One region of the Streptomyces violaceusniger Tu 4113 genome, then DNA from elsewhere that is predicted to be linked to it. Evidence: predicted binding sites of a transcription regulator. Region 1 holds the regulator's gene; the other holds the start of a gene.
The links. The regulator HspR, encoded in region 1, represses chaperone genes until heat shock. The targets are predictions, from matches to a motif close to TTGAGNNNNNNNNNCTCAA.

Region 1 (14,794 bases):
GTTCTCGAGGGCGGTGAGCCCACCGTCATCACCAACGCCGAGGGCGCCAGGACCACGCCGTCCGTTGTGGCGTTCGCGAAGAACGGCGAGGTGCTCGTCGGCGAGGTGGCCAAGCGCCAGGCGGTCACCAACGTCGACCGCACCATCCGGTCGGTCAAGCGCCACATGGGCACCGACTGGAAGGTCAACCTCGACGGCAAGGACTTCAACCCGCAGCAGATGAGCGCCTTCATCCTGCAGAAGCTCAAGCGGGATGCGGAGTCGTACCTCGGCGAGAAGGTCGCGGACGCGGTCATCACCGTCCCGGCGTACTTCAACGACGCCGAGCGCCAGGCCACCAAGGAAGCCGGTGAGATCGCGGGCCTCAACGTCCTGCGTATCGTCAACGAGCCTACCGCCGCCGCGCTCGCCTACGGGCTGGAGAAGGACGACCAGACCATCCTGGTCTTCGACCTCGGCGGCGGTACCTTCGACGTCTCGCTGCTGGAGATCGGCGATGGCGTGGTCGAGGTCAAGGCCACCAACGGTGACAACCACCTCGGTGGTGACGACTGGGACCAGCGCGTCGTCGACTACCTGGTCAAGCAGTTCAACAACGGCCACGGCGTCGACCTGTCCAAGGACAAGATGGCCCTGCAGCGCCTCCGCGAGGCCGCTGAGAAGGCGAAGATCGAGCTCTCCAGCTCGTCCGAGACCACCATCAACCTGCCCTACATCACGGCGTCCGCCGAGGGCCCGCTGCACCTGGACGAGAAGCTCACCCGCGCCCAGTTCCAGCAGCTCACCTCCGACCTGCTGGAGCGCTGCAAGACCCCGTTCCACAACGTCATCAAGGACGCGGGCATCTCGCTGTCCGAGATCGACCACGTGGTCCTGGTCGGTGGCTCGACCCGCATGCCCGCCGTCGCCGAGCTCGTCAAGGAGCTGACCGGCGGCAAGGAGGCCAACAAGGGCGTCAACCCGGACGAGGTCGTCGCCATCGGCGCGTCCCTCCAGGCCGGTGTCCTCAAGGGCGAGGTCAAGGACGTCCTGCTGCTGGACGTCACCCCGCTGTCCCTCGGTATCGAGACCAAGGGCGGCATCATGACCAAGCTGATCGAGCGCAACACGACCATTCCGACCAAGCGCTCGGAGATCTTCACCACGGCCGAGGACAACCAGCCGTCCGTGCAGATCCAGGTCTACCAGGGCGAGCGCGAGATCGCGGCGTACAACAAGAAGCTCGGGATGTTCGAGCTGACCGGCCTGCCGCCGGCCCCGCGCGGCGTGCCGCAGATCGAGGTCACCTTCGACATCGACGCCAACGGCATCATGCACGTCGGCGCGAAGGACCTCGGCACCGGCAAGGAGCAGAAGATGACCGTCACCGGCGGCTCCGCGCTGCCGAAGGACGACATCGACCGCATGATGCGCGAGGCCGAGCAGTACGCGGAGGAGGACCACAAGCGCCGCGAGGCCGCCGAGACCCGCAACCAGGCCGAGCAGTTGGTCTACCAGACGGACAAGTTCCTCAAGGACAACGAGGACAAGGTCCCGGGCGAGGTCAAGACCGAGGTCGAGGAGGCCCTCACCGAGCTGAAGGAGAAGCTCAAGGGTGAGGACACCGCCGAGATCCGCACCGCGACCGAGAAGGTCGCCGCGGTCAGCCAGAAGCTGGGCCAGGCCATGTACGCCAACACCCAGGCGGACGGCGCGGACGCGGCCGGTGCCGCCGCCGGTGACGCCGGTGACGCCGGTGCCGCGGGCCAGGCCAAGGCCGATGACGATGTGGTGGACGCCGAGATCGTCGACGACGACAAGGCCGACAAGGGCCGGGGTGGTGCGGCGTGACGGAGGAGACCCCGGGCTTCGAGGAGCAGCCCGACGTCCCCTCCGAGGCCGCGCAGACCCCCGACGACGCGGCGAAGGGCGCCGGGTCCGCCGACAAGGCGGGCCCGGCAGCCCCGGCCGGGGACCTCGAGCAGGTAGCCCTTCAGGCACAGCTGGACCAGGTGCGTACCGCCCTCAGCGAGCGGACGGCCGACCTCCAGCGGCTCCAGGCGGAGTACCAGAACTATCGGCGCCGGGTCGAGCGGGACCGGGTGACGGTCAAGGAGATCGCCGTGGCGAGCCTCCTGTCCGAGCTGCTGCCCGTGCTCGACGACATCGGCCGCGCCCGTGAGCACGGCGAGCTCGTCGGCGGCTTCAAGTCGGTCGGCGAATCGGTGGAGGCGGTGTCGTCGAAGCTGGGCCTGCAGCAGTTCGGCAAGGAGGGCGAGCCCTTCGACCCGCTGGTGCACGAGGCGCTGATGCATTCGTACGCACCGGATGTCACCGAGACCACGTGCGTGCAGATTCTGCAGCCGGGGTATCGAATCGGCGAGCGCACGATCCGCCCGGCGCGGGTCGCGGTCGCCGAGCCCCAGCCGGGAGCCACCGCCAAGGGTGGCGAAGGCGAGGCCGCGGCGCCGGACGAGGAGAGCGGTGGCCCGGAAGAGGGCTGACGTGACGGTGATCGCGGGAGCAGCAGGAGAGGAGGGACGTCGAGGATGAGCACCAAGGACTTCGTGGAGAAGGACTACTACAAAGTCCTCGGCGTCCCCAAGGACGCGACCGAGGCGGAGATCAAGAAGGCGTACCGGAAGCTCGCTCGCGAGTACCACCCGGACGCCAACAAGGGCGACGCCAAGGCGGAGGACCGCTTCAAGGAGATCTCCGAGGCCAATGACATCCTCGGCGACCCCAAGCGGCGCAAGGAGTACGACGAGGCCCGCTCGCTCTTCGGGAACGGCGGATTCCGCCCCGGTCCCGGCGGTCCGGGCGGCACCGGGAACTTCAACTTCGACCTGGGCGACCTCTTCGGCGGCGCCCAGGGCGGCGGCGGTGCCGGTGGCGGTGGCGCCGGCGGCTTCGGCGGCGGGCTCGGGGATGTCTTCGGCGGGCTGTTCGGCCGCGGCGGCGCCACCCGTGCCCAGCCCCGCCGGGGCCAGGACATCGAGTCCGAGGTGACGCTCAGCTTCACCGAGGCCGTCGAGGGGGCCACGGTCCCGCTGCGGATGTCCAGCCAGGCCCCGTGCAAGGCGTGCTCGGGCACCGGCGACCGGGACGGCACCCCGCGGGTCTGCCCGACCTGTGTCGGCACCGGCCAGGTCAGCCGGGGCGGCGGGGGCGGCTTCTCGCTCACCGACCCGTGCGTGGAGTGCCGCGGCCGCGGCCTGATCGCGCAGAACCCGTGCGAGACCTGCAAGGGCAGCGGACGGGCCCGTTCCGCCCGCACCATGCAGGTCCGGATCCCCGCGGGTGTCAGCGACAGCCAGCGGATCCGGCTGCGCGGCAAGGGCGCCCCGGGCGAGACCGGCGGCCCGGCCGGCGATCTGTATGTGGTCGTGCACGTGGACGCGCATCCGGTCTTCGGCCGTAAGGGCGACAACCTGACCGTCACCGTGCCCGTCACCCTTCCGGAGGCGGCGCTCGGCGGCGAGATCAAGGTCCCGACCCTGGGCGGCCCGCCGGTCACCCTGAAGCTGCCGCCCGGCACGCCCAACGGACGGACGATGCGCGCCCGTGGCAAGGGCGCGGTCCGTAAGGACGGCACGCGCGGAGACCTGCTGGTCACCGTCGAGGTCACGGTGCCGCAGGAGCTGAGCGACACGGCGCGGGGCGCGCTGGAGTCGTATCGCGAAGCGACCGTGGGAGAGGACCCACGGGCGGAGCTGTTCAAGGCCGCGAAGGGAGCGTGACCCCAATGGAGTCGCACGGCCGAGGAGGCATCGGAGGCACGGGCGCCGGCCGGCCCCGTAACCCTTATGAGCTGACCGAGGATTCGCCGGTGTACGTCATCTCGGTGGCGGCTCAGCTCTCCGGGCTGCACCCGCAGACCCTGCGTCAGTACGACCGCCTCGGCCTGGTTTCCCCCGACCGTACCGCCGGCCGTGGCCGGCGGTACTCCGCGCGCGACATCCAGCTGCTCCGCCAGGTGCAGCAGCTGTCCCAGGACGAGGGCATCAACCTTGCCGGGATCAAGCGCATCATCGAACTGGAGAACCAGGTCGCGGCTCTCCAGGCCCATGTCGCCGAGCTCCAGGCCGCGGTCGAGGGCGCCGCGACCGCCATGCAGCAGCGCGAGGCCCAGGTCCACGCCTCCTACCGCCGCGACCTGGTCCGCTACCAGGACGTCCAGCAGAGCAGCGCTCTGGTGGTCTGGCGCCCCAGGCGCCCGGAGTAGCACCCCGGCGCGCCGCTGATCGCAGGCCCGGTGACCGTCCTTACGGCCACCGGGCTTTCGCGTGCCCGGAGCCTTGCTCCGCGCCTGCCCAGTGCCTGCCCGCTGGGGCCGTCGGCCGGGCGCGCCGATGCGGCGTCCCGGGCGCACCATGGAGATATGGGAGGAGGTATCGCCATGGTGGAAGTCAAGACGATCGAGAAGCCGGATGAACGGCGTGACTTTCCCGGAGGCCATATCGAAGCCCTGCATCTGACCGGGCTGGATTTCGCCGTGGGCACCTTCGAGCCCGGATGGCGCTGGCGGGAGTCGGTGCGGCCGATCGTGGGGACCGATCTGTGCGAGGTCCACCACAGCGGGATCGTGGTCCAGGGCCGGATGCGGCTGCGCACGGCCGATGGCGCGGAGACCGAGGTGGGGCCCGGGGACGTGTATGTGGTGGCGCCCGGCCATGACGCCTGGGTCGTCGGCGATGAGCAGGTCGTGGTGTACGACGTCGCCGGGCAGATGGCGTTGACGTATGCGAAGTCGAGTGAGGCCGGGGCCTGACGCGGGGGGCGGCAGCGGCCTCTTGCAGCGGTTCAGCCGTCGGCAGGGGACGAGATGAGTACCGGTCGGACACCACCGCGTGGATCCCGCAGAGGGTGGCCGCACCGGAGTGCCCGTACCGACCAGCTCATCCGGACGTTGCTGCGGCGCCGCAAGGAGCCGCTGGCCATCGAGGAAGTCACCGTTGTCGACAAGCCGGGGATGCGCCGTGCGGTCGCGGCGACCGCGGTCGGCAACACCATGGAGTGGTTCGACTTCGGTGTCTACGCCTATGTCGCGGTCACCCTCGGCAAGGTCTTCTTCCCCGGCGACGACCCCGCCACCCAGGTGGTCTCCACGTTCGCCACCTTCGCCGTGGCGTTCCTGGTGCGGCCGCTGGGCGGGCTGGTGTTCGGGCCGCTGGGCGACCGGATCGGGCGGCGGCGGGTGCTGTCCACCACCATGATCATGATGGCGATCGGCACCTTCGCGGTGGGTCTGCTGCCCGGCTATTCCCAGATCGGCTTCGCCGCCCCGCTGCTGCTCCTGGCCTGCCGGGTGGTGCAGGGCTTCTCGACCGGCGGTGAGTACGCGGGGGCGACCACGTACATCGCCGAGTTCGCGCCCGATCAGCGCCGTGGCTTCCTCGGTAGCTGGCTCGACTTCGGCACCTTCATCGGCTATTCGCTGGGCTCCGGTCTGGTCACCGTGCTCACCGCCACCATCGGTGAGACCGGGATGGTGGAGTGGGGCTGGCGGGTGCCGTTCCTGGTGGCGGGGCCGCTGGGGCTGATCGGTCTGTATATGCGGCTGCGGCTGGAGGAGACCCCGGCGTTCCAGCAGGAGGCCGAGCGGGCGGCCGAGGCGGCGGAGGCGGCGGAGGCGCACGGCGACACCGTGCCGATCGAGGAGGCCCGCCAGTCCGGGAGGGGGCGGCTGAGGGAGATCTTCACCCGGCACTGGGAGGCGATGCTGATCTGCATGGGCCTGGTGCTGCTGTACAACGTCACCAACTACATGGTGACGTCGTATCTGCCGACGTACATGACCTCCACGCTCGGCCAGGACGCCACCACGGCCCAGGTGCTGGTGCTGGGCACCATGCTGTTCGTGGTGCTGGCGATCACGGTGGTCGGGCGCGGTTCCGACCGCTGGGGGCGGCGGCCGCTGTTCCTGGTCGGCAGCCTGGGCCTGGTGGCGCTGGCCATTCCGGCGGTCCTGCTGATCCGGGCGGGCGGCGTGCTGATGCCCGCGATCGGCTGTCTGATCCTGGGCGCGATGCTGGTCACCTTCGCGGGGACGAGCGCCGCCACGCTTCCCGCGCTGTTCCCGACCCGGCTGCGCTACGGCGCGCTGTCGATCTCGTACAACCTCTCCGTGTCGCTGTTCGGCGGGACGACGCCGCTGCTGGCCTCGTGGCTGGTGGCCACCACGCACAACACGCTGGTGCCCGCCTTCTACCTGATGGCGGCGGGGGTGATCGGGCTGATCGCCACGCTGTTCCTGCATGAGACGGCGGGGAAGCCGCTGCGCGGTTCGGGGCCCATGGTGGAGACCGAGGAGGAGGCGCGTACGGCGGTGGCCGAGAGCCGTACGGAGGCCGGGCGGCACGCCCGCGACGTCTGGATCCGGCTGCGCCACCCCTGGGCGGGGGCGGGCCACCGGGAGGAGGAGGACGAGGAGTGACGCGGCCCGCGCCTCAGCCCTTGCCCGTGGCGTGGCCTCAGCCCTTGCCCGTGGCGTGGACTCAGCCCTTGCCCATGGCGCGGGTGAGGGTGATTTCGATGAGGACGCGGTCGGGGTTGGGGCGCGGGGTGCGTTCGTAGCGCTCGGCGTAGCGGCGTACCGCCTCCGCGATCAGCTCGGGCTCCTCGCGTACGACCGCGAGCCCCTCCAGCGTGGCCCACCGCCTGCCCGCCATCTGGCAGACCGCGACCCGCGCACCGCCCTCGCCCGCCGCCCGGACATGGGCGACCTTACGGCTGTGGCGGTTCGCGATGACGCGGGCGAGCCCGGCCTCGGGGTCGTAGGTGACGCCGACCGGGACGACATGCGGGGTGCCGTCCGGGCGGGGGGTGGTCAGGGTGCACACATGGCGTTCGCGCCAGAAATCGAGGTACCCGGGCTCGGGGTTGCGGGGATCGACAGACATGGCCCAGAACCTACCGACATGGCCCGGAACCTCAGGCCAGGGGAGTGGCGTCAGCGAGATTGAGTGGACTAGACTCAACTTTGCGGAGGTTGGGTAGGGCAGGATGGGAAGATCGCAGCGAGGAGGAGCACAGGGACGTGGATGCCGAGCTGACCAACAAGAGCCGGGCGGCGCTGAGCGCCGCCAATGACCGGGCGGTGTCCTCCGGGCACGCGGATATGACGCCCGCGCATCTCCTGCTCGCCCTGCTGGAGGGCCAGGACAACGAGAACGTCATGGATCTGCTGGCAGCCGTAGAGGCCGACGCGGCCCTCGTGCGCAGCGGCGTCGAGCGGCTGCTCGCCGCCCTGCCCAGCGTCCAGGGCTCCACCGTGGCCCCGCCGCAGGCCAGCCGCGAGCTGCTCGCCGTCATCGCGGACGCCACCCAGCGGGCCAGGGAACTGGGGGACGACTATGTCTCCACCGAGCATGTGCTCATCGGCATCGCCGCCAAGGGCGGCCAGGCCGGGGAGCTGCTCGACCAGCAGGGGGCGAGCGCCAAGAAGCTGCTCGCCGCGTTCGAGAAGGTCAGGGGTGGACAGCGGGTGACGACGGCCGATCCGGAGGGCACGTACAAGGCCCTGGAGAAGTTCGGCACGGACTTCACCGCCGCCGCGCGCGAGGGCAAGCTGGACCCGGTCATCGGCCGGGACCAGGAGATCCGCCGGGTGGTGCAGGTGCTCTCCCGGCGCACCAAGAACAACCCGGTGCTGATCGGCGATCCGGGCGTCGGTAAGACGGCCGTCGTCGAGGGCCTCGCCCAGCGGATCGTCAAGGGCGACGTCCCCGAGAGCCTGCGCGACAAGCGCCTGGTCGCCCTCGACCTCGGCGCGATGGTCGCGGGCGCGAAGTACCGCGGTGAGTTCGAGGAGCGGCTGAAGACCGTCCTGGCCGAAATCAAGTCCAGCGACGGCCAGATCATCACCTTCATCGACGAGCTGCACACCGTGGTCGGCGCGGGCGCCGGCGGCGACACCGCGATGGACGCGGGCAATATGCTCAAGCCGATGCTGGCCCGCGGTGAGCTGCGCATGGTCGGCGCCACCACCCTCGACGAGTACCGCGAGCGGATCGAGAAGGACGCCGCGCTCGAGCGCCGCTTCCAGCAGGTGCTGGTCGCCGAGCCGACCGTCGAGGACACCGTCGCCATCCTGCGCGGGCTCAAGGGCCGCTACGAGGCCCACCACAAGGTGCAGATCGCCGACGGCGCGCTGGTGGCCGCCGCCACCCTCTCCGACCGGTACATCACCTCCCGCTTCCTGCCCGACAAGGCCATCGACCTGGTCGACGAGGCGGCCTCCCGGCTCCGGATGGAGATCGACTCCTCCCCCGTGGAGATCGACGAGCTCCAGCGGTCGGTGGACCGGATGCGGATGGAGGAGATGGCGCTGGCCCGGGAGACCGACGAGGCCAGCAAGCTGCGGCTGGACAAGCTGCGCCGCGACCTCGCCGACAAGGAGGAGGAGCTGCGCGGGCTCACCGCCCGCTGGGAGAAGGAGAAGCAGGGCCTCAACCGCGTCGGTGAGCTCAAGGAGCGGCTGGACGAGCTGCGCGGCCAGGCCGAGCGCGCCCAGCGCGACGGCGACTTCGACACCGCCTCCAAGCTGCTGTACGGGGAGATCCCGGCCGTCGAGCGCGAGCTGGCCGAGGCGTCGGAGGCCGAGGCCGAGGTCCAGCAGGACCGCCCCACCATGGTCAAGGAGGAGGTGGGCCCGGACGACGTGGCCGACGTGGTCGCCTCCTGGACCGGCATCCCCGCCGGCCGGCTGCTGGAGGGCGAGACCAAGAAGCTGCTGCGCATGGAGGACGAGCTGGGCAAGCGGCTGATCGGCCAGCTGGAAGCCGTAAGGGCGGTATCGGACGCCGTGCGCAGGACCCGCGCGGGCATCGCCGACCCGGACCGGCCCACCGGTTCGTTCCTCTTCCTCGGCCCCACCGGCGTCGGCAAGACCGAGCTGGCCAAGGCGCTCGCCGACTTCCTCTTCGACGACGAGCGGGCCATGGTCCGCATCGACATGAGCGAGTACGGCGAGAAGCACAGCGTGGCCCGGCTGGTCGGCGCCCCGCCCGGGTACGTCGGCTACGAGGAGGGCGGTCAGCTCACCGAGGCGGTGCGCCGCCGCCCGTACAGCGTGGTGCTGCTGGACGAGGTGGAGAAGGCCCACCCCGAGGTCTTCGACATCCTGCTGCAGGTCCTCGACGACGGGCGGCTCACCGACGGCCAGGGCCGGACGGTGGACTTCCGCAACACCATCCTGGTGCTCACCTCCAACCTGGGCAGCCAGTACCTGATGGATCCGCTGCTCGGCGAGGAGGAGAAGAAGCAGAGCGTCCTGGAGACCGTAAGGACCTCCTTCAAGCCGGAATTCCTCAACCGCCTGGATGATCTCGTCGTCTTCTCCGCGCTCAGCGGGCCGGAGCTGGCCCGGATCGCCGAGCTCCAGATCGCCCGGCTGGCCCGCCGCCTCGCCGACCGCAGGCTGACCCTCGACATCACCCCGGCCGCGCTGGAATGGCTGGCGGAGGAGGGCAACGACCCGGCGTACGGGGCGCGCCCGCTGCGCCGGCTGATCCAGACCGCGATCGGCGACCAGCTCGCCAAGGAGATCCTCGCCGGGGAGATCCGCGACGGCGACAAGGTCCGGGTGGACCGGGTCGGCGACGGCCTTCTGGTGGGCCCCGCGCAATAGGTCCCGGCACGTCCCGGCAAGCCCCGGCAATAGGTCCCGCCGGTCACGTCCCGGCAATAGGTCCCGCCGGTCCTTGTTCGGCCGGATCGGGCAATGTACGGCCGGGGTTGCACGGCGGGGGCGGGTGTGAGGGAGGATGGCGGTATTCCATACGAAGGGAAATCCACGGTGAGCATCGACCCGTCCTCGATTCCGAATTTCGGGGGTCAGCCCGAGCCCGAACCGACGGGTCCGAGCGGCCCCGTGCTGCCCGACCAGGATCTGGTCAAGCAGCTACTGGAGCAGATGGAGCTGAAGTACGTCGTCGACGAGGAGGGGGACCTCGCCGCGCCGTGGGAGCAGTTCCGCACCTATTTCATGTTCCGCGGGGAGGAGGAGCAGCAGGTCTTCTCCGTCCGTACGTTCTACGACCGGCCGCATGGCATCGATGAGAAGCCGCGGCTGCTCGAGGCGCTCGACGACTGGAACCGCCGCACGTTGTGGCCGAAGGTCTATACCCACACCAATGACGACGGCACGGTCCGGTTGATCGGCGAGGCGCAGATGCTGATCGGCACCGGCGTCAGCCTTGAGCACTTCGTATCCAGCACGGTGAGCTGGGTGCGGGCTTCGATCGAGTTCGACCGCTGGCTGGTCGAACAGCTTGGTCTGGAGGCCGACATCGAGTCAGACGGCGAGGACAAGCCGGACGACGGCGACGGCGACGGCCAGGCCTGAGCCGGAAGCCGTATCGGGCCGGCCGTATCGAGCCGTACCGAGCCCGCCGCATCGAGCCGTATCGCGGCGGGCCCAGGGCCTGGCGCGCGGTCGGTCCCGGCCGGTCCCGGGCCCGGATCGCCCGTATCGCGGTCAGGCCGGGCTGTCGGCCATGGTCAGCAGATACGCCCCATAGAGACAGGAGAGCCCGGCCAGCGCGCCGCCCACCAGGACGGCGGTGCGTGGCCGGGCTCTTGCCATCGCCAGCGCCGCCGGGAACAGCAGCGGGAAGGCGGGCAGCAGAAAGCGCGGCTTGGACGCGAAATAGTGCGAGCCGGTGAGCGCGATGAACACCAGGACGAGGGTGTAGACGACCAGCGGCAGCGGCGGCGGGCGCAGCGCGAGCCAGACCAGCGAGACCAGCGAGGCGCCGATGACGATCAGGGACATGTAGTGCGGCAGCGAGCCGCCCCCCATGATCAGGCCGCGGGCGGAGCGGAAGCCGCTCGCGCCGAGATCGAGAGAGGTGCCCCAGCGGCCCTGGACATCCAGATAGCCGCGCCAGGTGCCGCGCCGCACTCCCACCCAGCCGGTGTAGCCGAGCCAGCCGAGCGGTGAGAGCGCCGCGCCCGCCCACACCTGCCAGGACGTACGCCCACGGCGCCGCCAGACCTCGGCGGCCGCGCACGCGCACACCGCCGCCGCGACCGCGATCCCGTTGGGCCGGGTGGCCCCCGCACACAGCGCGAGCGCCCCGGCCCACAGCCAGCGCCGGGTCAGCAGCGCGTACAGCGACCAGGCGGCCAGCGCCGTCAGCAGCGACTCCGTGTACCCCATGGACTCCACGACCGCATGTGGCAGCAGCCCCCACAGCACGACCAGCATCAGGGCCACCCGCCGCCCGTACAGCAGCTCCCCGACCGCGTGGATGCCCCAGGCGGCCAGCCCGGCCGTGACCCAGGCGATCAGCAGCCCCGCCGTCACCGCGCTCAGGGGGACGACGCTGGTGACGGCCCTGATCAGCGCCGGGTAGAGCGGGAAGAACGCGAGATCGCTGAAGGTCAGGCCGGGGTGGGTGACGGAGGGCCGGCTGGTGCCGTAGCCATGCTGGGCGATGCCCACGTACCAGAGGCTGTCCCAGTAGTGCCCGAGTTGCGTCCGCGGATGCTTCCCGGTCCGCCAGGCCTCCACCGCCACGCACCCGATCCCGGCGGCCCGCACCGTCGCGTACACCGCCAGCGCGAGCCACGCCCGCGCCAGCGACGCCCGCACACCCCGCCGGGTGGCCGGTCGACCTGGCGGCTCCGGGGCCCGTGTGGACGCGGCGGTGTCGGTGGACACGGAAACCTCCGGTGCGGGCCCTCGACGGACATGCGCCGAGCCCCCAGGAGGGGACGGACCAGGGGGCTCGGCGGACACACCGACCATCCGCCAGGCCGCGGCTGCCCGCGACCTGGCAGGCCCATCCGGGGGAGGCTTCCCGGGCTTACCCGGGTGACGGGCCTACCCGGGTGACCGGAGGCGCCGCGTCAGCCGGCGCCGAGCGTCTTCAGGCGGGCGACGGCGTCCGTAAGGACCTCATCGCGCTTGCAGAAGGCGAAGCGGACGAAGGGGGAGCCCTGGTCCTGGTGGTCGTAGAAGACCGCGTTCGGGACGGCGACCACGCCGCAGCGCGCGGGGAGGGAGCGGCAGAAGGCGAAGCCGTCGGTCTCGCCGAGGGGCCGGATGTCGGTGGTGATGAAGTAGGTGCCCGAGGGGCGGAAGACCTGGAAGCCCGCGTCGGTCAGCCCATCGGCCAGCAGATCGCGCTTGGCGCGCAGATCCTCGCGGATGCCGTGGAAATAGGCGTCGGGGAGGCGCAGCGCCTCGGCGACCGCGTACTGGAAGGGCCCCGCCGAGACATAGGTGAGGTACTGCTTGGCCGAGCGCACCGCCGTGACCAGCTCGGGAGCGCCGGTCACCCACCCGACCTTCCACCCCGTGAACGAAAAGGTTTTTCCGCTGCTGCTGATGGTGACGGTCCGCTCGCGCATCCCGGGAAAGGAGACGAGCGGGGTGTGCGCGGTGCCGAAGACGAGATGCTCGTAGACCTCGTCGGTGACCACCAGCAGATCGCGCTCGACGGCGAGCTCGGCGACCGCGGCCAGCTCATCGGGGGTGAGCACGGTGCCGGTGGGGTTGTGCGGGGTATTGAGCAGGATGAGCCGGGTGCGATCGGTGACGGCGGCGCGCAGCTCGTCCAGATCCAGCCGGAAGGTGTCTCCGTCGGGGCGGAGGGTGACCGGGACGCGCACCCCGCCCGCCATGGCGATGCAGGCGGCGTACGAGTCGTAGTACGGCTCCAGCGCGACCACCTCGTCCCCCGGCTCCACCAGCGCCAGCAGCGACGCCGCGATGGCCTCGGTGGCGCCCGCGGTGACCAGCACCTCCGTGTCGGGGTCGAAGCCCAGCCCGTACCAGCGCCGCTGATGCTCGGCGACGGCGGTACGCAGCTCGGGCACCCCCGGCCCGGGCGGGTACTGATTACCCCGCCCGTCCCGCAGCGCCCGGACGGCGGCCTCGCGCACCTCCTCGGGCCCGTCGGTGTCCGGAAAGCCCTGGCCCAGGTTGATGGCGCCGGTGCGCACGGCGAGGGCGGACATCTCGGCGAAGATCGTGGTCCCGAAGGCGGCCAGTCGGCGATTGAGCGGCGGTCGTCCCATGGCGCCCATACTCCGCCGAACATCCGGACTTCCTCAACCTCGCTTTTGCCCGGGTCGCGGCAGCTCACCGACGGACTCGGGCACCTGGCGTCGATCCGGGGTTTTCATCGGCGCGATGGACGGGTATTCGGCCGGGTCGGAATGTATTGACTGCGATCGATTGCGCGTTTGCCGGAGTCGTGAGGCCCCGCGGGAGGCGAGATGGCCGAGCACATGACACAGCAGGCGGGCGCCTGGCCGCGGCTTCGGCTGGAGGACTGGGCCGAGGCGCGGGACACGCTGCATATGTGGACCCAGATCGTCGGCAAGATCCGGCTGGATCATGCGCCACCGGCCAATCAGTGGTGGCAGGTGACCCTGTATGTCACCCCGCGCGGGCTGAGTACGTCGACGATTCCGTACCGGAGCGGGGCGTTCGATATCGAGTTCGACTTTGTCGATCAGCGGCTGGGGATTCGGGTCAGTGACGGGAGTCGGCGCGAGCTGACGCTGGAGTCCAAACCGGTGTCCCAGTTCTACTCCGAGATCATGGGTGTGCTGGGAGACCTGGGCATCCAGACCCGGGTGTACCCCCGCCCGAACGAGGTGCCCGTGTCGATCCCCTTCCCGGAGGATCACCGGCACGCGGCGTACGACCCACACGCCACCCGGCTCTTCTGGGGCCAATTGCTGAACGCGCACCGGGTGTTCGGGGAATTCCGGTCCCATTTCGTCGGCAAGGCCAGCCCCGTGCACTTCTTCTGGGGTGCGATGGACCTGGCCGTCACCCGCTTCTCCGGCCGCACCGCGCCGCCGCATCCCCCCGGAGGTGTGCCGAATCTGCCGGACCGGGTGACACAGGAGGCGTACTCCGTCGAGCTGTCCAGCTGCGGCTTCTGGCCCGGCGGCGGCGATGAGGGCGGCTTCTACTCCTATGCCTACCCCGAGCCCGCCGGATTCGCCGACCAGCCGGTCCAGCCCGCGACGGCCTCGTACCGGCGGGACGTCGGTGAGTTCGTGCTGCCCTACGAAACGGTCGCCACCGCGGCCGATCCGGACCGGACGCTGAGCGAATTCCTGCACAGCACATACGAGGCGGCCGCCGAACTGGCCGACTGGGATCGCGCAGTGCTGGAAGCCGACCCGCATCATTGGGAGCACCGCTAGCGGCGCGTCCTCACGCCGGTGTCAGCGCCAGACATTGGCCTGTGCCCGGAAGGTCTCGGGGTCGGTCTCCAGGGGCAGTACGCACATCAAGTGGCCGCCGGGGACGCGGAGCACCCGGCACTCCTGCCACTGCGCGATCTGCTCGGCGCCCAGGGCGAGCAGGCGCGCGGTTTCCGCCTCGACGTCGTCGGTCTCGAAGTCCAGGTGGATACGGGGTGCGTCGTCGACCGCCTGGACGGCGGTGACCAGCCCCGGCAGAGCCTCATGGAGCGTGGTGAACTGCGGCTCGGGCGCGAACGGCTCGGCGGTGACGCCGAGAGCCGCGGACCAGAAGGCGGTCGCCCGGTCGGCCTCGGCTTTGGGCGTGTCGATCAATACGGCGTACACACGGCTCCTGTGCATGCACGGCAAATTACCCACCTGAGCCGACGGTCAGTCGCGCCTCGCCGAACCTCTGGACTTCCTCAACTTCGCTTTCGACCCGGACGAGGTCGGGCAGGGGAGACGACAGGTACGAAGCGGTACCTCGCTACGGGGGATGGGAAGGAGAGTGAGGACCATGGGTCCTGTCGTCATCTTGGTCGTGGTGGCGTTCACGTTCGCGGCGCTCGCCGCGCTGGGCGCCGGTCGGTCGAAGGGG
Region 2 (14,794 bases), 1.2 Mb from region 1:
CGCCGGGTGTCGACCATCACCACCGCGCCGATGGCCCCGCGCATCAGGTCGTCCCACATGAACCAGAAGCGCTGCTGGCCGGGGGTGCCGAAGAGATACAGGACCAGATCGTTCTCCAGCGTGATCCGGCCGAAGTCCATCGCGACGGTGGTGGTCAGCTTCTCCGGCGTCGCCTCGAGGTCGTCCACGCTCTCGCTGGCCTGCGTCATCAGCGCCTCGGTCTGCAGCGGAGTGATCTCCGAAACCGCGCCGACGAAGGTCGTCTTGCCGACCCCGAACCCTCCCGCTATCACGATCTTGGTGGCGATCGGCGCGCGGGAGCGGTCCGTCTGCCACCTCTGGAGCACCTCCTCGGCCCCGGGTATCCCGGCCCCGGGTATCTCCGACGTCGCCGGCGGGGTCGCCGTGATCGTCTCAGAGCCTGCGAAGTCCACTGAGCACCCTTTCGAGCAACGCGCGGTCCGGCTGGCCGGGACCCCGCCCGGTGCCGTAGACGCGGATCTTTCCCTGGTCGGCCAGGTCGCTGAGCAGGACGCGCACCACCCCGAGTGGGATCTTGAGCATCGCGGAGACCTCCGCGACGGAGCGCATCCTGTCGCACAGTTCGATGATCGCCCGGATCTCCGGCATCATCCGGGCGTTCAACCCGCTGGGAGCCGGGTCGAGCGGTCCGTCCGGAGACTCCAGCGACGCCACGAAGGTCTCCACCAGCAGCACATGGCCGGAGCGGGTGCGACCGCCGGTGAGTGAGTACGGACGTACGCGAGCGGGTTTACGGGCGGGCCGGCCGGACCCGGCGGTCGTCACTGTGCGTGCTCCAGCGACCTGCGTAGTTCATTGCGGAGTTCGGGGGTGAGCACATGTCCGGCCCGGCCCACGAACAGTGCCATGTGGTAGGCGACGACGGTCATGTCGCAGTCGGGGGTGGCATGCACCCCGAGCAGCGAACCGTCGCTGATCGACATGACGAACAGACTGCCCTCGTCCATCGCCACCATCGTCTGCTTGACGCCGCCGGCGTCCATCAGCTTCGCCGCGCCGAGCGTGAGGCTGCCGACCCCCGAGACAATCGTCGCGAGATCCGCACTGGAGCCCTTGGGGCCGTCCTGTGCCGCCGGATCGGACGACGCGGCATGGTGCCGTGTGTCGGAGGAGAGCAGCATCAGCCCGTCGGTCGAGACGACCACAACCGAGCGGACGCCCGGCACCTCCTCGACCAGGTTGGCCAGCAACCAGTGCAGATTACGGGCCTCGCGACTCAACCCGTACGTACTACTGGGCGCATTCACCCGCGTGCCTCCTCAACCGTGCCACCCACGTTCTGCGCCCCCGTTTGTCCTGCTGTTCCCCGTTGCCGCCGCGCGGGCTCGCCCCGGGCGGCGACCTCGGCGGCGGCGTCCCGGCGTCCGTCGCGGGCGCCGCGCTGAAAGCCACCGAGCCGACGCCGCAGCTCCTCCGCGTTCACCGAGCCGGTCCGCTCCCGTGGGTCGGGCTCCCGGAGCGCCAGGTTCCGCGGTGTGCGTTTGGGAAGCCCCTTGTCGGTGCGCGCCGCCTGGTCCTGCGGGCGGGTGTGCTGGTCGGGGCCGATGGCGTACGGATCGACGGGGGACGGCTCACCGGCCGCCGCCGGGCCGCCCTGCGCCGTCGGGCCGCCGACCGCCGGGCCCCAGGCGTCCGCGCCGACGGGGCGGATGCCGTGGCCCGGGCCGCCGAACCGCCGGTCGAAGTCCTCGAAGTCCTCGTGGTCGTCGCCGTCGGCGCGGTCCGCGCCGCCCTCACGGCTCGCACGGCCCTCGCGGTCGTCGTGGTCCTCATGGCTCTCGCGGCTCATGCGATGGAGGGTCAGCTCCATCGTCCGCTCCACGGCCGGTACCTCCGGCTCCTCGACCTGGGCGGTCGGGGCCGTCTGGGGTGCCGGGGCGGCCTGGGATGCCGTGGCCGGTGCGTCCGCGCCGCGCCGTGCGCCGTCCTGTCCGTCGGCCCGGGCCGACTTGGGGACGCGCTTGGGCAGGGTGGGCAGCGCACCGCCGTTCCCCGGGCTCGGATGGCCGCGCGGCGGCGTGGGCTCCATGGGGTAGTCACGGCCCGTGTCCGCGGTCTGCCCCCACTGCCCGGCGGGGACGGCCCAGGAAGCGGACGGCTCGGAGTCCGGGGCCGCATCGACGGGCGTGGGCTCCGGGTCGAGCGGGGGCTCGGGCTCCGGCTCGGCGGCCTGGGGCGCCGGATCCGGCCCCGCGGGCGGCGCGACCGGCTCGGCCGACGGCTCGGCGTCGACACCGACGCCCACCGCGGCGCCGGCGCCCGCGCTCGGCACACCCTCCTGGTCCCGGGAGACCGAACGGGCCTGCCCGGGAAGCGTGTTGGAGTTCGCCTCGGCCTCGGACCCCGGGAAACCCAGGAAGGACGACGGTCCCGTGCTGCCGAACGTCGCGCTCACGCTCACCGGCGGGGCGGGCGGCAGCCCGGAGCCGGGCTGACCGGCCGGGAGGATCTTCGTCGGGAGGACGACCACGGCGGCCACCCCGCCCGGCTGCTGCTCGCGCAACTGCACCCGGATGCCGTGGCGCGCGGCGAGCCGCGTCACCACATACAGCCCAAGGCCCAGCGGGTCCTCCGGCTGGGGGCCCTGGCAGTACTCCGGCACCGGGTCGGCGAGCCGGGTGTTCAGCTCCAGGAACCGCTCGGGCATCATGCCGATGCCCTCGTCCTGGACGGAGAGCATGACCTCACCGGATTCCAGGAGCCAGCCGGAGACCTGGACCGCCGCGTCCGGCGGAGAAAACGATGTCGCGTTCTCCAGGAGTTCGGCGATCAGGTGGCTGACGCTGTCCGCGGCGAACCCGGCGACCTGGGCATGCGGCGGCAGCGCCTGGATCTGCACCCGGTCGTACCGCTCGACCTCGCTGATCGAGGCGCGCAGCACATCCAGCAGCGGCACCGGCCCCGGGTGGGTGGCCTTCTGCTCGGAGCCCGCGATGACCAGGAGGTTCTCGCCGTAGCGGCGTATCCCGGTGGCCAGGTGGTCGAGCTGGAAGAGCGTCTCGAGGCGGTCCGGGTCCTGCTCCCGCTCCTCCTGGGACTCGATGATGGCGAGCTGGCGCTCGATCAGGCCCAGCGAGCGCAGCGCGAGGCCGACGAAGCTGCCGTGGACCCGGGCCCGCAGCCCCTCCAGCCGGGTGGCGACCGCGTCCCGCTCGGCGCGCAGCCCGTCCCGCTCATCGGCCATCCGCTGGCGCTCGCCGACCAGCCGGGTGCGCTCGGTCTCCAGCTCGGCGACCCGCTCGTACGCCTGCGCGGCCTTGGCGTGGAGTTCGTTGACGGCCCGTACGGCGTCCGCGTACTCGTCGTCGCGGCCCTTGAACGCGACCGGCTCCTCGGCCGCCGGATCGGCCGCGACCCGCCGGGCGCCGAGCCGCAGCGCGGCCAGCGGCCGGGTCATCGAGCGGGCGCTGTGCACCCCGGCGCCGAGGGCGACCAGCAGGGCGGCGCCGACGATGCCGATGCGCAGCTCGAGGTCGGTGACCTCGTCGTCCCGCAACCGCGCGAGCTGGGCGGCCTCGGAGGAGGCCAGCGAGGACTGCGCGCCGCGCATCCGGTCGATCCGGGTGGCCAGGCCGGCCTCGACGCGGTCCTTGTCGAGGAAGAAGTCATTGCCCGCGAAGCGGTTCTGGTCGGTGAGCCGGGCGAGGTAGCGCTCGGCGTCGGTGACCTCGGTGCCGTTGACGGTGCGGCCGTAGGCGTCGCGCATGGCGGCCGGGGCGAGCTGCTCGAAGTCGGCGAGCGCGGACTGCTCGCGGAGGTTGGTCCGCTGGGCGGCGGAGACCAGCGTGGGCTGGCCGCCGCCCGCGTCGAGCGCGGCCAGCAGCAGTCCGCGGGTGGCGGACGCCTCCTCCACCGCGCGGCCGAGCGGGGCCAGCGCGGCGGTGGCGGCGGACTCGGCGTCGGCGGGGAGCCGGCGGGCGAGGGTGTCGGTGATCCCGTTCAGCGCCTGGACGGTCCGGGTGTACGAGGTGAAGACGTCGACGGCCGAGCCCTTGCCGGTCAGCGCCTGCTGCCGCACTTCGGGCAGGGCGTCGAGGAGCCGCCGGACCGAGGCCGGGACCTGCCCCCGCACCTCGCGGACGCGGCGGTCGACCCGGGCCCGCATCTCCTCGGAGACCCCGCGGCCGGAGGCGGTGGTGCGCCCGTCGGCGACGTACCGCGTCATGGCGTCGCGCTCGTCGGCGAGGGCGTGGGCGAGGGTCACCGCGCCGCGGTTGGTCTCCGCGAGGTCGACGAGCCGCTGGGCGTCGGTGGTGTCATCGAGGGCGAGCAGGACGGCGGGAGTCCCGGCCCCGAGGACGGCGACGGAGACGAGGGCGACCGATGTGGTCAGCCGACGACGGACTCGTGCGGTGTGCCGTCGCGGCGTCGCCTCGTCCTGGCGTGGCTCGCTTACCGCATCGCGCGTGGTGCCCCGAAGCCGCTTCTTCCGCACCGGTGCTCACAATCCATTCTCGCCCGACCGCTCTGTGAACCAGAGGTGACGACGGATCAACAATTGTGTTTCCCCACCTCTGGTAGGGATTCCGACCCTTCCAGGACGGGTCTGGGGCGGGCATGCATCACCCACCCGGCCACCCGAACGAGTGAACCGCATTGGGTAGTTGACCACCAACTTTGGCTCGCGGCCATACCCACCCGCCACCTTACGCGGATTGGTAAAGACCTCACCGCCCTGACAAGATGCCCACCCGCAGCTTCCCAGAAGTGTCAATCCCTCCCCAATCAGGCAGCCGAGAAACCGGCGCGGGATTTGGTACGGACCAACACCCGCCCAGCTCACCACGGCGGCGGTGATCAACAGCGGTCCGGCAGACTGAGGGAATGCGCATCGAACTCGCGACCGCCCCCGGCGATCAGCAATATCCCAACGAGGACTACGCATCGGTAGCCCTTCCGGCCTCGGGGACCGGCGGTGCGCTGGTGGTTCTGGACGGGGTGACCCCGCCCGCGGGCGACGACGGATGCGTACACAGCGTGAGCTGGTTCACCGCGCGCCTCGGCGGATCGCTGCTCGAACTGTCCGGTTCGCGACGGGATATGCCCCTGACACAGTGCCTCTCCGAGGCGATCGCCCGAACCGCCGCGTCACATGGTTCAACGTGTGACCTTTCTCACCATCTCACTCCGCAGGCAACCGTGGTCGCGGCGCGCTGGAGCGCCGAGCGCATCGAGTATCTGGTGCTCTCCGACTCGGTGTTGCTCATCGAGCCGGCCCATGGCGGAGTGACTCCGGTACTGGACGACCGCATCGACCGGCTGCGGGCCGAGGGCCGGCGGCTCGCCCCACTGCGCAATGCGGAGGGCGGCTTCTTCACCGCCGCCGCCGACCCCACGGTCTCCGACAAGGCCGTCACCGGGGAGTTCCCGCGCGGCGAGGTACGGGCGCTGGCGGCGCTCACCGACGGCGCGACGCGCTGGGTGGAGCGGTTCGGCGAGGGCGACTGGGCCGAGTGCTTCGCGCTGCTGCGCAAGGAAGGCCCGCAGGCGCTGATCGACCGGGTACGGGCGGCCGAGCACGCCGATCCGGACGGTACGGCGTTTCCGCGGGGCAAGACCCACGACGACGCGGCCGTGGTCTTCGTGGAGCCCTGACCGGCGGAGGCGCCCTCTTCCGGGGCGGGGCGACACGGCGCCATGCCTCCGGGGCGGGGTGACACGGCGGCCCTGCCTCCGGGGCGAGGCAGCGCGATTGCCCCGTCCCCAGGGCGGAGTAGCGCGGTTGCCCTGCCTCCGGGGCGGAGTAGCGCGGTTGCCACGTCCGCGTCGCCGGATGCGTGGGGGTCGCCGATCCTGGCGGGTATGAGCGCCTTACTCCTGCGTCGCCCGCGCCGCCTGACCGGGATCCCCGGCCTCCTGCTCCGCCCGCGCCGCCTGACCGGGGTCCTCGGCCTCCTGCTCCGCGTTCAACCGGTGCAGCAGTCTGGCGAGTTCGGCGACCTCGTCGCGCTCCCACGCGGCGAGGCGGCGGGCGTAGCGCGCCCGCCGGGCGACCCGTACGGCGCTGAAGCGGCTGCGGCCCTCCTCGGTCAACTCCACCAGAAAGGCCCGGCCGTCCGCCGGATCGGGCGTCCGCGTCACCAGCCCGAGCCCCTCAAGGGCGCGGAGCTGACGGCTCATCGTGGCCTTTCCGACGCCCACGAAGCCCGCGAGGTCGGTGGCGCGCTGCGGACCCGCGTCCTCCAGCCGCATCAGCAGGCCATAGGCGGCGGATTCGAGCTCCGGGTGGACCTCCCGGGCCAATTCCCCCGAAGCGGCTCGGGCTCTGCGGAGGAAAACCGCCAATTCGCGCTCCAGAGCCAGGAATGCGTGGTCCACACCAATGCCGCCCACGGTGCCACCCGCACCCTGTTCGGGTGGCAGTGCCGCGTTGTTGTGCACGTCAGAGCCCTCTCCGGGTTTTCACTTCGTGAAAGTTTCTACCACGCGCGGTTGTTACCGCAGCTCCACCAGTATTTCGCAGGATTAGACCAACGGCATCACACCCTCCCCCTTCCGTCGGCCTATCTACGCCCGTAGCGTCAGTCCTGACATGGTCATAACAATCTGACGTCCCTCTCTCCCCCCACCGAGGCTTCGGAGGCAACGCCATGCTCGTGCACAGACCTGGTTCGGTCCGACGCGCCCTCAGCGCGCTGATCGGACTCCTCGCCGCTCTCCTCGCCATGACCATCGCACTGCCCGGTGCGGCATTCGCCGCCCAGAGCCAGGGCGACAAGGCCATCCCCCACCCCGAGGACGACTGGGCGGGTTCACAGATACTCAAGCACGAGGGCGGATCCACGGCCGGCGAGGCGCCCACGGGGCTGCTCGCCACCGTCGAGGGCGTGGACGTCAGCAGCCACCAGGGCAACGTCAACTGGGCGACGCTGTGGAGCAGCGGGGTCCGGTTCGCCTACGTCAAGGCGACCGAGGGCACGAGCTACACCAACCCGAACTTCGCCCAGCAGTACAACGGCTCGCTCAACGTCGGCATGATCCGCGGCGCGTACCACTTCGCCCTGCCGAACAACTCGACCGGCGCCGCGCAGGCCAACTACTTCGTGGACCACGGCGGCGGCTGGTCCAAGGACGGCAAGACGCTGCCGGGCGCGCTCGACATGGAGTACAACCCCTACGGCGCGAGCTGCTACGGGCTGAGCGCCGGCGCGATGGTCAACTGGATCAAGTCCTTCAACAGCACCTACAAGGCGCGCACCGGCCGCGACCCGGTGATCTACACCTCCACGAGCTGGTGGAAGAGCTGCACGGGCAACTCCGCCGCCTTCGGCGGTGTCAACCCCCTGTGGATTCCGCGCTACGGCTCGTCCGTCGGCGAGCTTCCGGCGGGCTGGGGCTTCCACACCATCTGGCAGTACACCTCCTCCGGCCCGACGGTCGGCGACCACAACAAGTTCAACGGCGCCATGGACCGGCTGCAGGCGCTCGCCAACGGCTGAGCCCGCGCCTCCTCACCCCCCACATCCGGCGCGTCCGCCCTCCGGTGTACGGACAGGTCTGTCTGTACGCTGGAGGGCGTCGGTCGTCCTACGGCCAAGTCAAGGAGCATGATCATGAGCACCGCCCGCCCCTCCGCCCATGAGCGGATCCTGTCCACCGCGACCGCGCTGTTCAACGCCCATGGGGTGCGCGGCGTCGGCGTGGACCGGATCATCGCCGAGTCGGGCGTGGCGAAGGCGACGCTCTACTCCCACTTCCGCACCAAGGACGATCTGGTCCTGGCCTATCTGCACCGGTCGGACCAGCACTGGCGGGCGGCGCTGCGGCAGGCCGCCGAGGCGGCCGGCGCCGATCCCCGGGACCGTCTCGTCGGAGTCTTCGACGCGCTGATCGCGACGACCAGGCGGGACGGTTTCCGCGGCTGCGCGTTCACCAGGACCGCGGGCGAGACCGAGCCGGGCACCGCCCCGCACGCCACGACGGCCGAGCACAAGCGCGCCATACGGGCCTGGCTGACCGAGCTGGCCCGGGAGGCCGGGGCCGCCGACCCCGAGCGGCTCGGCCTGCAGATCTCCGTGCTCGTGGACGGGACGATGGCGGCGGCCGCGCTGGAGCCGCGGCCGGAGTGCGCGGAGGCGGCCCAGGACGCGGCGCGGGCGCTGGTCGCGGAGGCGTGCCCGGCGCGGGTGTAGCCCTCGTACACAGCGTCTGGCTCTCGTACGTACGCGAAGGGCCCGGCCGCCCATGGGGTCCCATGGGGTGCGGCCGGGCCCTTCGCCGTGTCGCGCGGGTGGGGCGTGACGCGTGGGTGGGGCGTGACGCGTGGCTCAGACGGCGGTCAGCTCCCGCTCCCGTATCACGCCGGAGGCCAGCAGCTCGCGATAGCGGTCCTGGTGCGCGGCGAGCTCGGTGTCGTCGAGCGTATGGGTGCCGTGCACGATGAGCGGCTCCTCGTAGCGCATCCCGGTGAGGTGGGCGGTGTTGTCGAACGGCTTGAGCAGCTCGACGACCGGGAAGCGGTGGAGCCCGTCCGGCCGGTACTTCTTCTCGGCGCCGCCCGTCGAGGTGGCGATGAGCAGCGACTTGCCGTGCAGCGAGGTGCCGCCGGCGCCGAAGGCGAAGCCGCGCAGGAACACCTCGTCCAGCCACTTCTTCAGCAGCGGCGGCGCCGAATACCAGTAGAAGGGGAACTGCAGCACGATCCGGTCGTGCTCCAGCAGCAGCCGCTGCTCGTGCTCGACATCGATCCGCAGATCGGGATAGGTGGCGTAGAGGTCATGGAGGGTGACCCCGTCCACCGGCCGGGCCGCCTCGGCGAGCGCGGCGTTGATGCGGGACGCGGCGAGGTTGGGGTGGGCGAGGACGAGCAGGGTGCGCGGCACGGATCCCTCCGGGATGACGAGTGCGAACAGACAGGTCTGTCTGTTTCGCTGGCGAAGCTACCAGACAGACCTGTCCGGCTGCCAACAGATCCGGCCCCGTCCCGGGTCAGCCGCGGCCGGACACGATCACCTGCCCCTGCGCCGCCCCCTCGATGACCTGCGCATACGCCTGGGCCACGGTCTCCACCGGGGTCCCCTCGGCGGGGTCCATGCCCAGCTTCTCCAAGGTTTCCCGCACCCATCCCGGGCAGATCGCGTTCACCCGCAGCCCGCGCTCCAGCTCGATCGCGGCGGCCCGGACGAAGGCGTCGAGCCCCGCGTTCACCAGCGCGCCGAAGGCCCCGCCGGGGGTGGGCTTCTCGAAGACCCCACTGGTGAGGGTGATGGACCCGCCGTCGCGGAGGTGGTGGAGGGCCCGGCGCACGAGGGCGACCTGGCCCAGCAGCTTGGCGTCCAGACCGGCGGTGAACTCCTCGTCCGAGGCGTCCCCACCGAGCGGGGTCAGCGCGCCGGAGGCGGCGCAGCAGACGACGGCGTCGATGTCCTGGACGGTCGCGAAGAGGTGGTCGAGGGTGGCGGGGTCGGCCATGTCGACGCGTACGGCGCCGGTGGCGCCGGTGCGGGAGGCCCGTACGACCTCATGCCGACCTTCGAGGGCGTCCGCCACGGCACGCCCGATGGTTCCTGTCGCTCCGATCACGATGATCTTCATGCGGCCCAGCGTGCCGGAGCGCGGGGCGCGCCGCCTGGCCCTGTGGGAACCAGGCAGCGCGGGTGAGTCAGTCGCGGGGGAACTCGTCGGTCTTGAGCGTGAGGCCCACAAGGGTGTTGGTCAGATCCACGTCATCACCGAAAGACACCGTGCGTTCGTTGACGTAGGCGCCTTCCTTGGGCTCGGTGAACAGATGACACCTGCCGGTGTAGGGGTCAATGATCAGGTAGACGGGGACCTCGGCAGTGGCGTATGCCGCCTTCTTGGGGCCGTAATCATTGGCACCCGTGCGCTTCGAGATCACCTCGGCCACGAACTCGACGTCCTGATGGCGCCACAGGCCCTTGGAGTTCTTAACAGCGCCCTCGGCGATCAGCGTCACATCGGTCGCGAAGCCGTTGAGAGAGCCGGGATAGTCGATACGGACATCCGACAGCACGTTCACGTTCACCCCGAAGCGATCTTCGAGAGCCCGCACGATCTTGCGGATGATGTGCCAATGGACGTCCCGCTGCGGCGACATGTAGATGTTCCCCTCGACAATCTCAACCTTGATTCCCTCGGGGACGGGCATCTTCTCGAGCGCCTCGAACATCGCGTCCAAGGTGAGTTCGTCGCTGCTGTCGGCCATCTCGATCCTGTCAATCGCCATGACGGTCACTGTGCCGCTCCTCCCCGCCGCGAACACCGAAGCTGCGGCCGGTTAGTCCAACGATACGCACGGCCGACAGGTCACGCGTGGCCCGGAATTCCGTTCGACACGGGATCCCGGGCCACGGCGCCACCGGCAGCGTCCGTCACGCCGCTGCCGGAACCTCGGGGGCGGCCGCCCGGGCGGGTTCGAGGGCCAGCTCCAGGACTCGGCGGACGTCCGAGACCGGGTGGACGTCGAGCTTGTCCAGGACCTCGGCGGGGACGTCGTCCAGGTCGGGTTCGTTGCGCTTGGGGATGATCACGGTGGTCACCCCGGCCCGGTGCGCCGCCAGCAGCTTCTGCTTGACGCCGCCGATGGGCAGCACCCGCCCGGTCAGGGAGACCTCACCCGTCATCGCCACGTCCGGGCGCACCTGGCGGCCGGAGAGCAGCGAGGCCAGGGCGGTGGTCATGGTGACGCCCGCGCTCGGGCCGTCCTTGGGGACCGCGCCCGCCGGGACGTGGAGGTGGACGCCGCGCTCCTTCAGGTCGCCGACCGGCAGCTCCAGTTCCGCGCCGCGGGAGCGCAGGAAGGAGAGCGCGATCTGGGCGGACTCCTTCATGACGTCGCCGAGCTGACCGGTGAGGTTCAGCCCCGCGCCGCCCGTCTCCGGGTCGGCCAGCGACGCCTCCACGAACAGCACGTCACCGCCCGCGCCCGTGACCGCGAGCCCGGTCGCCACGCCGGGGACGGCGGTGCGGCGCTCGGCCGGGTCCTGGGCGGACTCGGGGGTGTGGTGCGGCCGGCCGATCAGCGGGCGCAGCTCCGCCACACCGACGGTGAAGGGGAGTTCGCGCTCGCCGAGCTCGTGCTGGGCCGCCACCTTGCGCAGCAGCCGGGCGATCGAGCGCTCCAGGGTCCGTACGCCCGCCTCGCGGGTGTACTCGCCCGCCAGCTTGCGCAGCGCCTCGTCCGCCACCGTGACCTCGCCCGGCTCCAGGCCGGCCCGCTCCAACTGCCGGGGCAGCAGGTGGTCCCGGGCGATGGTGACCTTCTCGTCCTCGGTGTAGCCGTCCAGGCGCACCAGCTCCATGCGGTCCAGGAGGGCCTCCGGGATGGCCTCCAGGACATTGGCGGTGGCGAGGAAGACCACGTCGCTCAGGTCGAGTTCGACCTCCAGGTAGTGGTCGCGGAAGGTGTGGTTCTGGGCCGGGTCCAGGACCTCCAGCAGGGCCGCGGCCGGGTCGCCGCGGAAGTCGGAGCCCACCTTGTCGATCTCGTCCAGGAGGACGACAGGGTTCATGGAGCCCGCCTCCTTGATGGCCCGGACGACGCGGCCGGGCAGCGCGCCCACGTAGGTGCGCCGGTGGCCGCGGATCTCCGCCTCGTCGCGGACGCCGCCGAGCGCGACCCGGACGAACTTCCGCCCCATCGCGCGGGCGACGCTCTCGCCCAGGCTGGTCTTGCCGACGCCGGGCGGGCCCACCAGGGCGAGCACCGCGCCGCCGCGACGGCCGCCGACGACGCCGAGGCCCCGGTCGGCGCGGCGCTTGCGCACCGCCAGGTACTCGGTGATCCGCTCCTTGACGTCGTCCAGGCCCGCGTGGTCGGCGTCGAGCACGGCCTTGGCGCCCTGGATGTCGTACGCGTCCTCGGTGCGCTCGTTCCAGGGCAGCTCCAGGACGGTGTCCAGCCAGGTGCGGATCCAACTGCCCTCGGGGCTCTGGTCGCTGGACCGCTCCAGCTTGTCGACCTCCTTGAGGGCCGCCTCGCGCACCTTCTCCGGCAGATCGGCGGACTCGACCCGGGCGCGGTAGTCGCCGGACTCGTCCTCAGGGTCGCCGTTCAGCTCGGCGAGCTCCTTACGGACGGCTTCGAGCTGGCGCCGGAGCAGGAATTCGCGCTGCTGCTTGTCGACGCCCTCCTGGACGTCCTTGGCGATCGACTCGGCGACGTCCTGCTCGGCGAGGTGGTCGCTCAGCCAGGTGACGGCCAGCTTCAGCCGGGCCACCGGGTCGGTGGTCTCCAGCAGCTCGACGCGCTGGGCCACGCTCAGGAAGGGCGAGTAGCCGGAGTTGTCGGCGAGCTGCGCGACATCCTCGATCTGCTCCACCCGGTCCACGACCTGCCAGGCGCCGCGCTTGCGCAGCCAGCTCGTGGCCAGCGCCTTGTATTCCTTGATCAGTTCGGTGACGGTACCGGGCAGCGGATCGGGCACGATCTCCTCGACCGTGGTCCCCTCCACCCACAGCGCCGCCCCAGGTCCGGTGGTCCCGGCCCCGATGCGGACGCGGCGCACACCGCGGATCAGCGCGCCGGGGTCGCCGTCGGAGAGCCGGCCCACCTGCTCGATGGTGCCGAGCGTGCCGATGCCCGCGTACGTGCCGTCGACGCGGGGCACCAGCAGCACCTTCGGCTTACCGCTGCCGCTCCCACTGGAGCGTGCGGCGGCCTGGGCGGCCTCCACCGCGGCGCGTACCTCGGTATCGGAAAGGTCCAGCGGCACCACCATGCCGGGCAGCACGACCTCGTCGTCGAGAGGCAGTACGGGCAGGGTGAGCGGTGTGGACAGCGAAGCCATGATCTCCCCTTCGGCAGGCAACTTGAGTCGGCGAGACTCAAATAATCAATGCCCACTCAATGCACGGAGGGGTCTCAGGTGTTCCCGGACGCTCGTTCGCTGTGAGCGAAGCCGCCCTCGGCGGCGTCGCCGCCCTTCTAGGAGGGCCGCCACCTGGCGTTTCGCCGGACATAGAGCCAGCAGACGACGCCGATCAGCAGGGCGAGCCCATGGCCCCATTCGGTGAGCGGATCGAAGTCGACGAGGCTCCCGGCGACGAGCGCAACGCCGATCCCGCCGAGCAGCGCCCAGCGCAGCCGGGGCACCAGCAGCCCGGCGAGCGCGGCGGCGCAGGCGATCAGGCCGTAGCTGACCCCGTAGTCGAGGCGGCGCAGCGAACTGGCCGGGAGATCCCCGACGGCGACGGAGGCGGCCACCGGGAGCTCGGTGAGCAGCGTCGCCAGCACATGGCCGAGCAGGAACACCCCGGCGGTGCGCGCCCCGCCGACGCGCCGCTCCAGCGCGCCGAGCACCAGGGGGAAGACGACCAGATAGGGCGAGGTGATCCCGCCCACCGCCCACAACGCGCTGAACAGCAGCGTCAGCAGCGGCCGCTGGGAGAGGTGGGACACATCGGTACTGGAGTCCGCGAGCAGATCGTGCACGGTGCCGGGGTCGCCGAGGCGGGCGTAGAGCCCGGTGCCGAGCAGGACGAGCGTGTAGCCGAGGGTGAACGGCACGCGGATGAGCGTGCGCGGAAGCTTGTCGAGGAGCGGCGGCTTGCTGAGGCGCGGCAGCGCGCTCGGGCCCACCGCTGTGGCAGCCGTAAGGCGCCCGCGCCCCGCCGACGCCATAGAGGCCGCCCACGCCGTAGGCCCCGTCGAGGCCGCAGAAGCCGCAGCCCCCACCGACGCCGTAAGGGCCGCACCAGAGGCATCCGCGCCCGCAGAGCCGGGGTGCCCGGAGGCACCCGCACCCACAAAGCCCGAAGGCCCGGAGGCATCCGCACCCACCGACCCCATAGGCCCGGAGGCATCCGCACCCCCAGAGCCGGGTGACCCGGAGGCGTCCGTGCCTCCGGGCTCCCCGGGCTCCCCGGGCTCCGCGTCCGTCGTCCCTCGTATCGATGTCGTCAACGCCCGCGCCCCTTCCTCACTCCCTCTGCTCTCCCTCTGCTCTCCGCATATCCGCGACAGCGGGAACAACAACCCGGAGGCCGTGAGTCATGTCACCGTGGTGCCGGCTGTGACGCGGGCGACGTCGTGGCACCGGACCACCGGTGGAATCGGTTGGACCGGCGAGCGAGACCGGCGCGAGGATGGCGGCATCAGGACCAGCCGGGAGGACCCCACCCCATGCAGCCGCAGCCGCCGTACGACCTCCGCCCCGCCGACGACGACCGGCCGGTGACCGTCGACCGCCGGGAGGGTCCGTACGGCGAGGTGGTGCTGCGGCGGCGCGGTGACGGGGGGCCGTCGGGCGACGCCGTCTTCGAGATCATCGCCAATGGGTGCTTCCTCATGGACACCTCCGACGGCCGCTCCGAGCGGCTGCTCATCCGCGCCGCCCTGCGCGCGCTGCCCGCCGACCGGCCCTCCCCCGCACTGCTCATCGGCGGCCTCGGCGTCGGGTTTTCGCTGGTCGAGGCGGTGGCGGAGCCCCGGTGGGGGCGGATCGCGGTGGTCGAGCGGGAGGCGGCGGTGATCGACTGGCACCGCGAAGGACCCCTGGCGGCCGTGACCGCCGGGGCGCTGGCCGATCCGCGCGCCGAGATCGTGCACGCCGATCTGGTCGCCTGGCTGCGGACCGGCCCGCGCGCGCCGCAGACCCCGCAGAGCTATGACGCGCTGTGCCTGGACATCGACAACGGACCCGACTGGACCGTCACCGAGGACAACGACGGCCTCTACTCCCCCGCCGGGCTCGCCGCCTGTGCGGCGCGCCTGGCACCGGGCGGAGTGCTGGCCGTCTGGTCGGCGCAGCCGTCACCCGCATTCGAGGAATCTCTCCGGAATGCCGGGTTC

Region 2: lon (endopeptidase La) is a predicted target of HspR. The motif match lies at 12,814-12,832, and genes of this name have one in related genera.

The regions. Positions count from the first base shown of each region.
Region 1 covers NC_015957.1:240,655-255,448, forward strand. Annotated here, with positions in the region: gene dnaK (molecular chaperone DnaK) at 1-1,830, shown strand, start outside; gene grpE (nucleotide exchange factor GrpE) at 1,827-2,483, shown strand; gene dnaJ (molecular chaperone DnaJ) at 2,529-3,719, shown strand; gene STRVI_RS01145 (heat shock protein transcriptional repressor HspR) at 3,725-4,204, shown strand; gene STRVI_RS01150 (cupin domain-containing protein) at 4,379-4,750, shown strand; gene proP (glycine betaine/L-proline transporter ProP) at 4,805-6,415, shown strand; gene STRVI_RS01160 (pyridoxamine 5'-phosphate oxidase family protein) at 6,477-6,881, opposite strand; gene clpB (ATP-dependent chaperone ClpB) at 7,019-9,610, shown strand; gene STRVI_RS01170 (YbjN domain-containing protein) at 9,779-10,327, shown strand; gene STRVI_RS01175 (membrane protein) at 10,460-11,647, opposite strand; gene STRVI_RS01180 (pyridoxal phosphate-dependent aminotransferase) at 11,836-13,017, opposite strand; gene STRVI_RS01185 (DUF5996 family protein) at 13,210-14,154, shown strand; gene STRVI_RS01190 (VOC family protein) at 14,176-14,556, opposite strand; gene STRVI_RS52440 (hypothetical protein) at 14,714-14,794, shown strand, end outside.
Region 2 covers NC_015957.1:1,486,215-1,501,008, reverse strand. Annotated here, with positions in the region: gene STRVI_RS06765 (GTP-binding protein) at 1-380, opposite strand, end outside; gene STRVI_RS06760 (DUF742 domain-containing protein) at 415-807, opposite strand; gene STRVI_RS06755 (roadblock/LC7 domain-containing protein) at 804-1,289, opposite strand; gene STRVI_RS06750 (sensor histidine kinase) at 1,286-4,477, opposite strand; gene STRVI_RS06745 (hypothetical protein) at 4,867-5,637, shown strand; gene STRVI_RS06740 (MarR family winged helix-turn-helix transcriptional regulator) at 5,854-6,423, opposite strand; gene STRVI_RS06735 (lysozyme) at 6,633-7,481, shown strand; gene STRVI_RS06730 (TetR/AcrR family transcriptional regulator) at 7,596-8,174, shown strand; gene STRVI_RS06725 (NAD(P)H-dependent oxidoreductase) at 8,310-8,864, opposite strand; gene STRVI_RS06720 (short chain dehydrogenase) at 8,971-9,576, opposite strand; gene STRVI_RS06715 (Uma2 family endonuclease) at 9,644-10,237, opposite strand; gene lon (endopeptidase La) at 10,374-12,791, opposite strand; gene STRVI_RS06705 (rhomboid-like protein) at 12,929-13,582, opposite strand; gene STRVI_RS06695 (hypothetical protein) at 14,126-14,794, shown strand, end outside.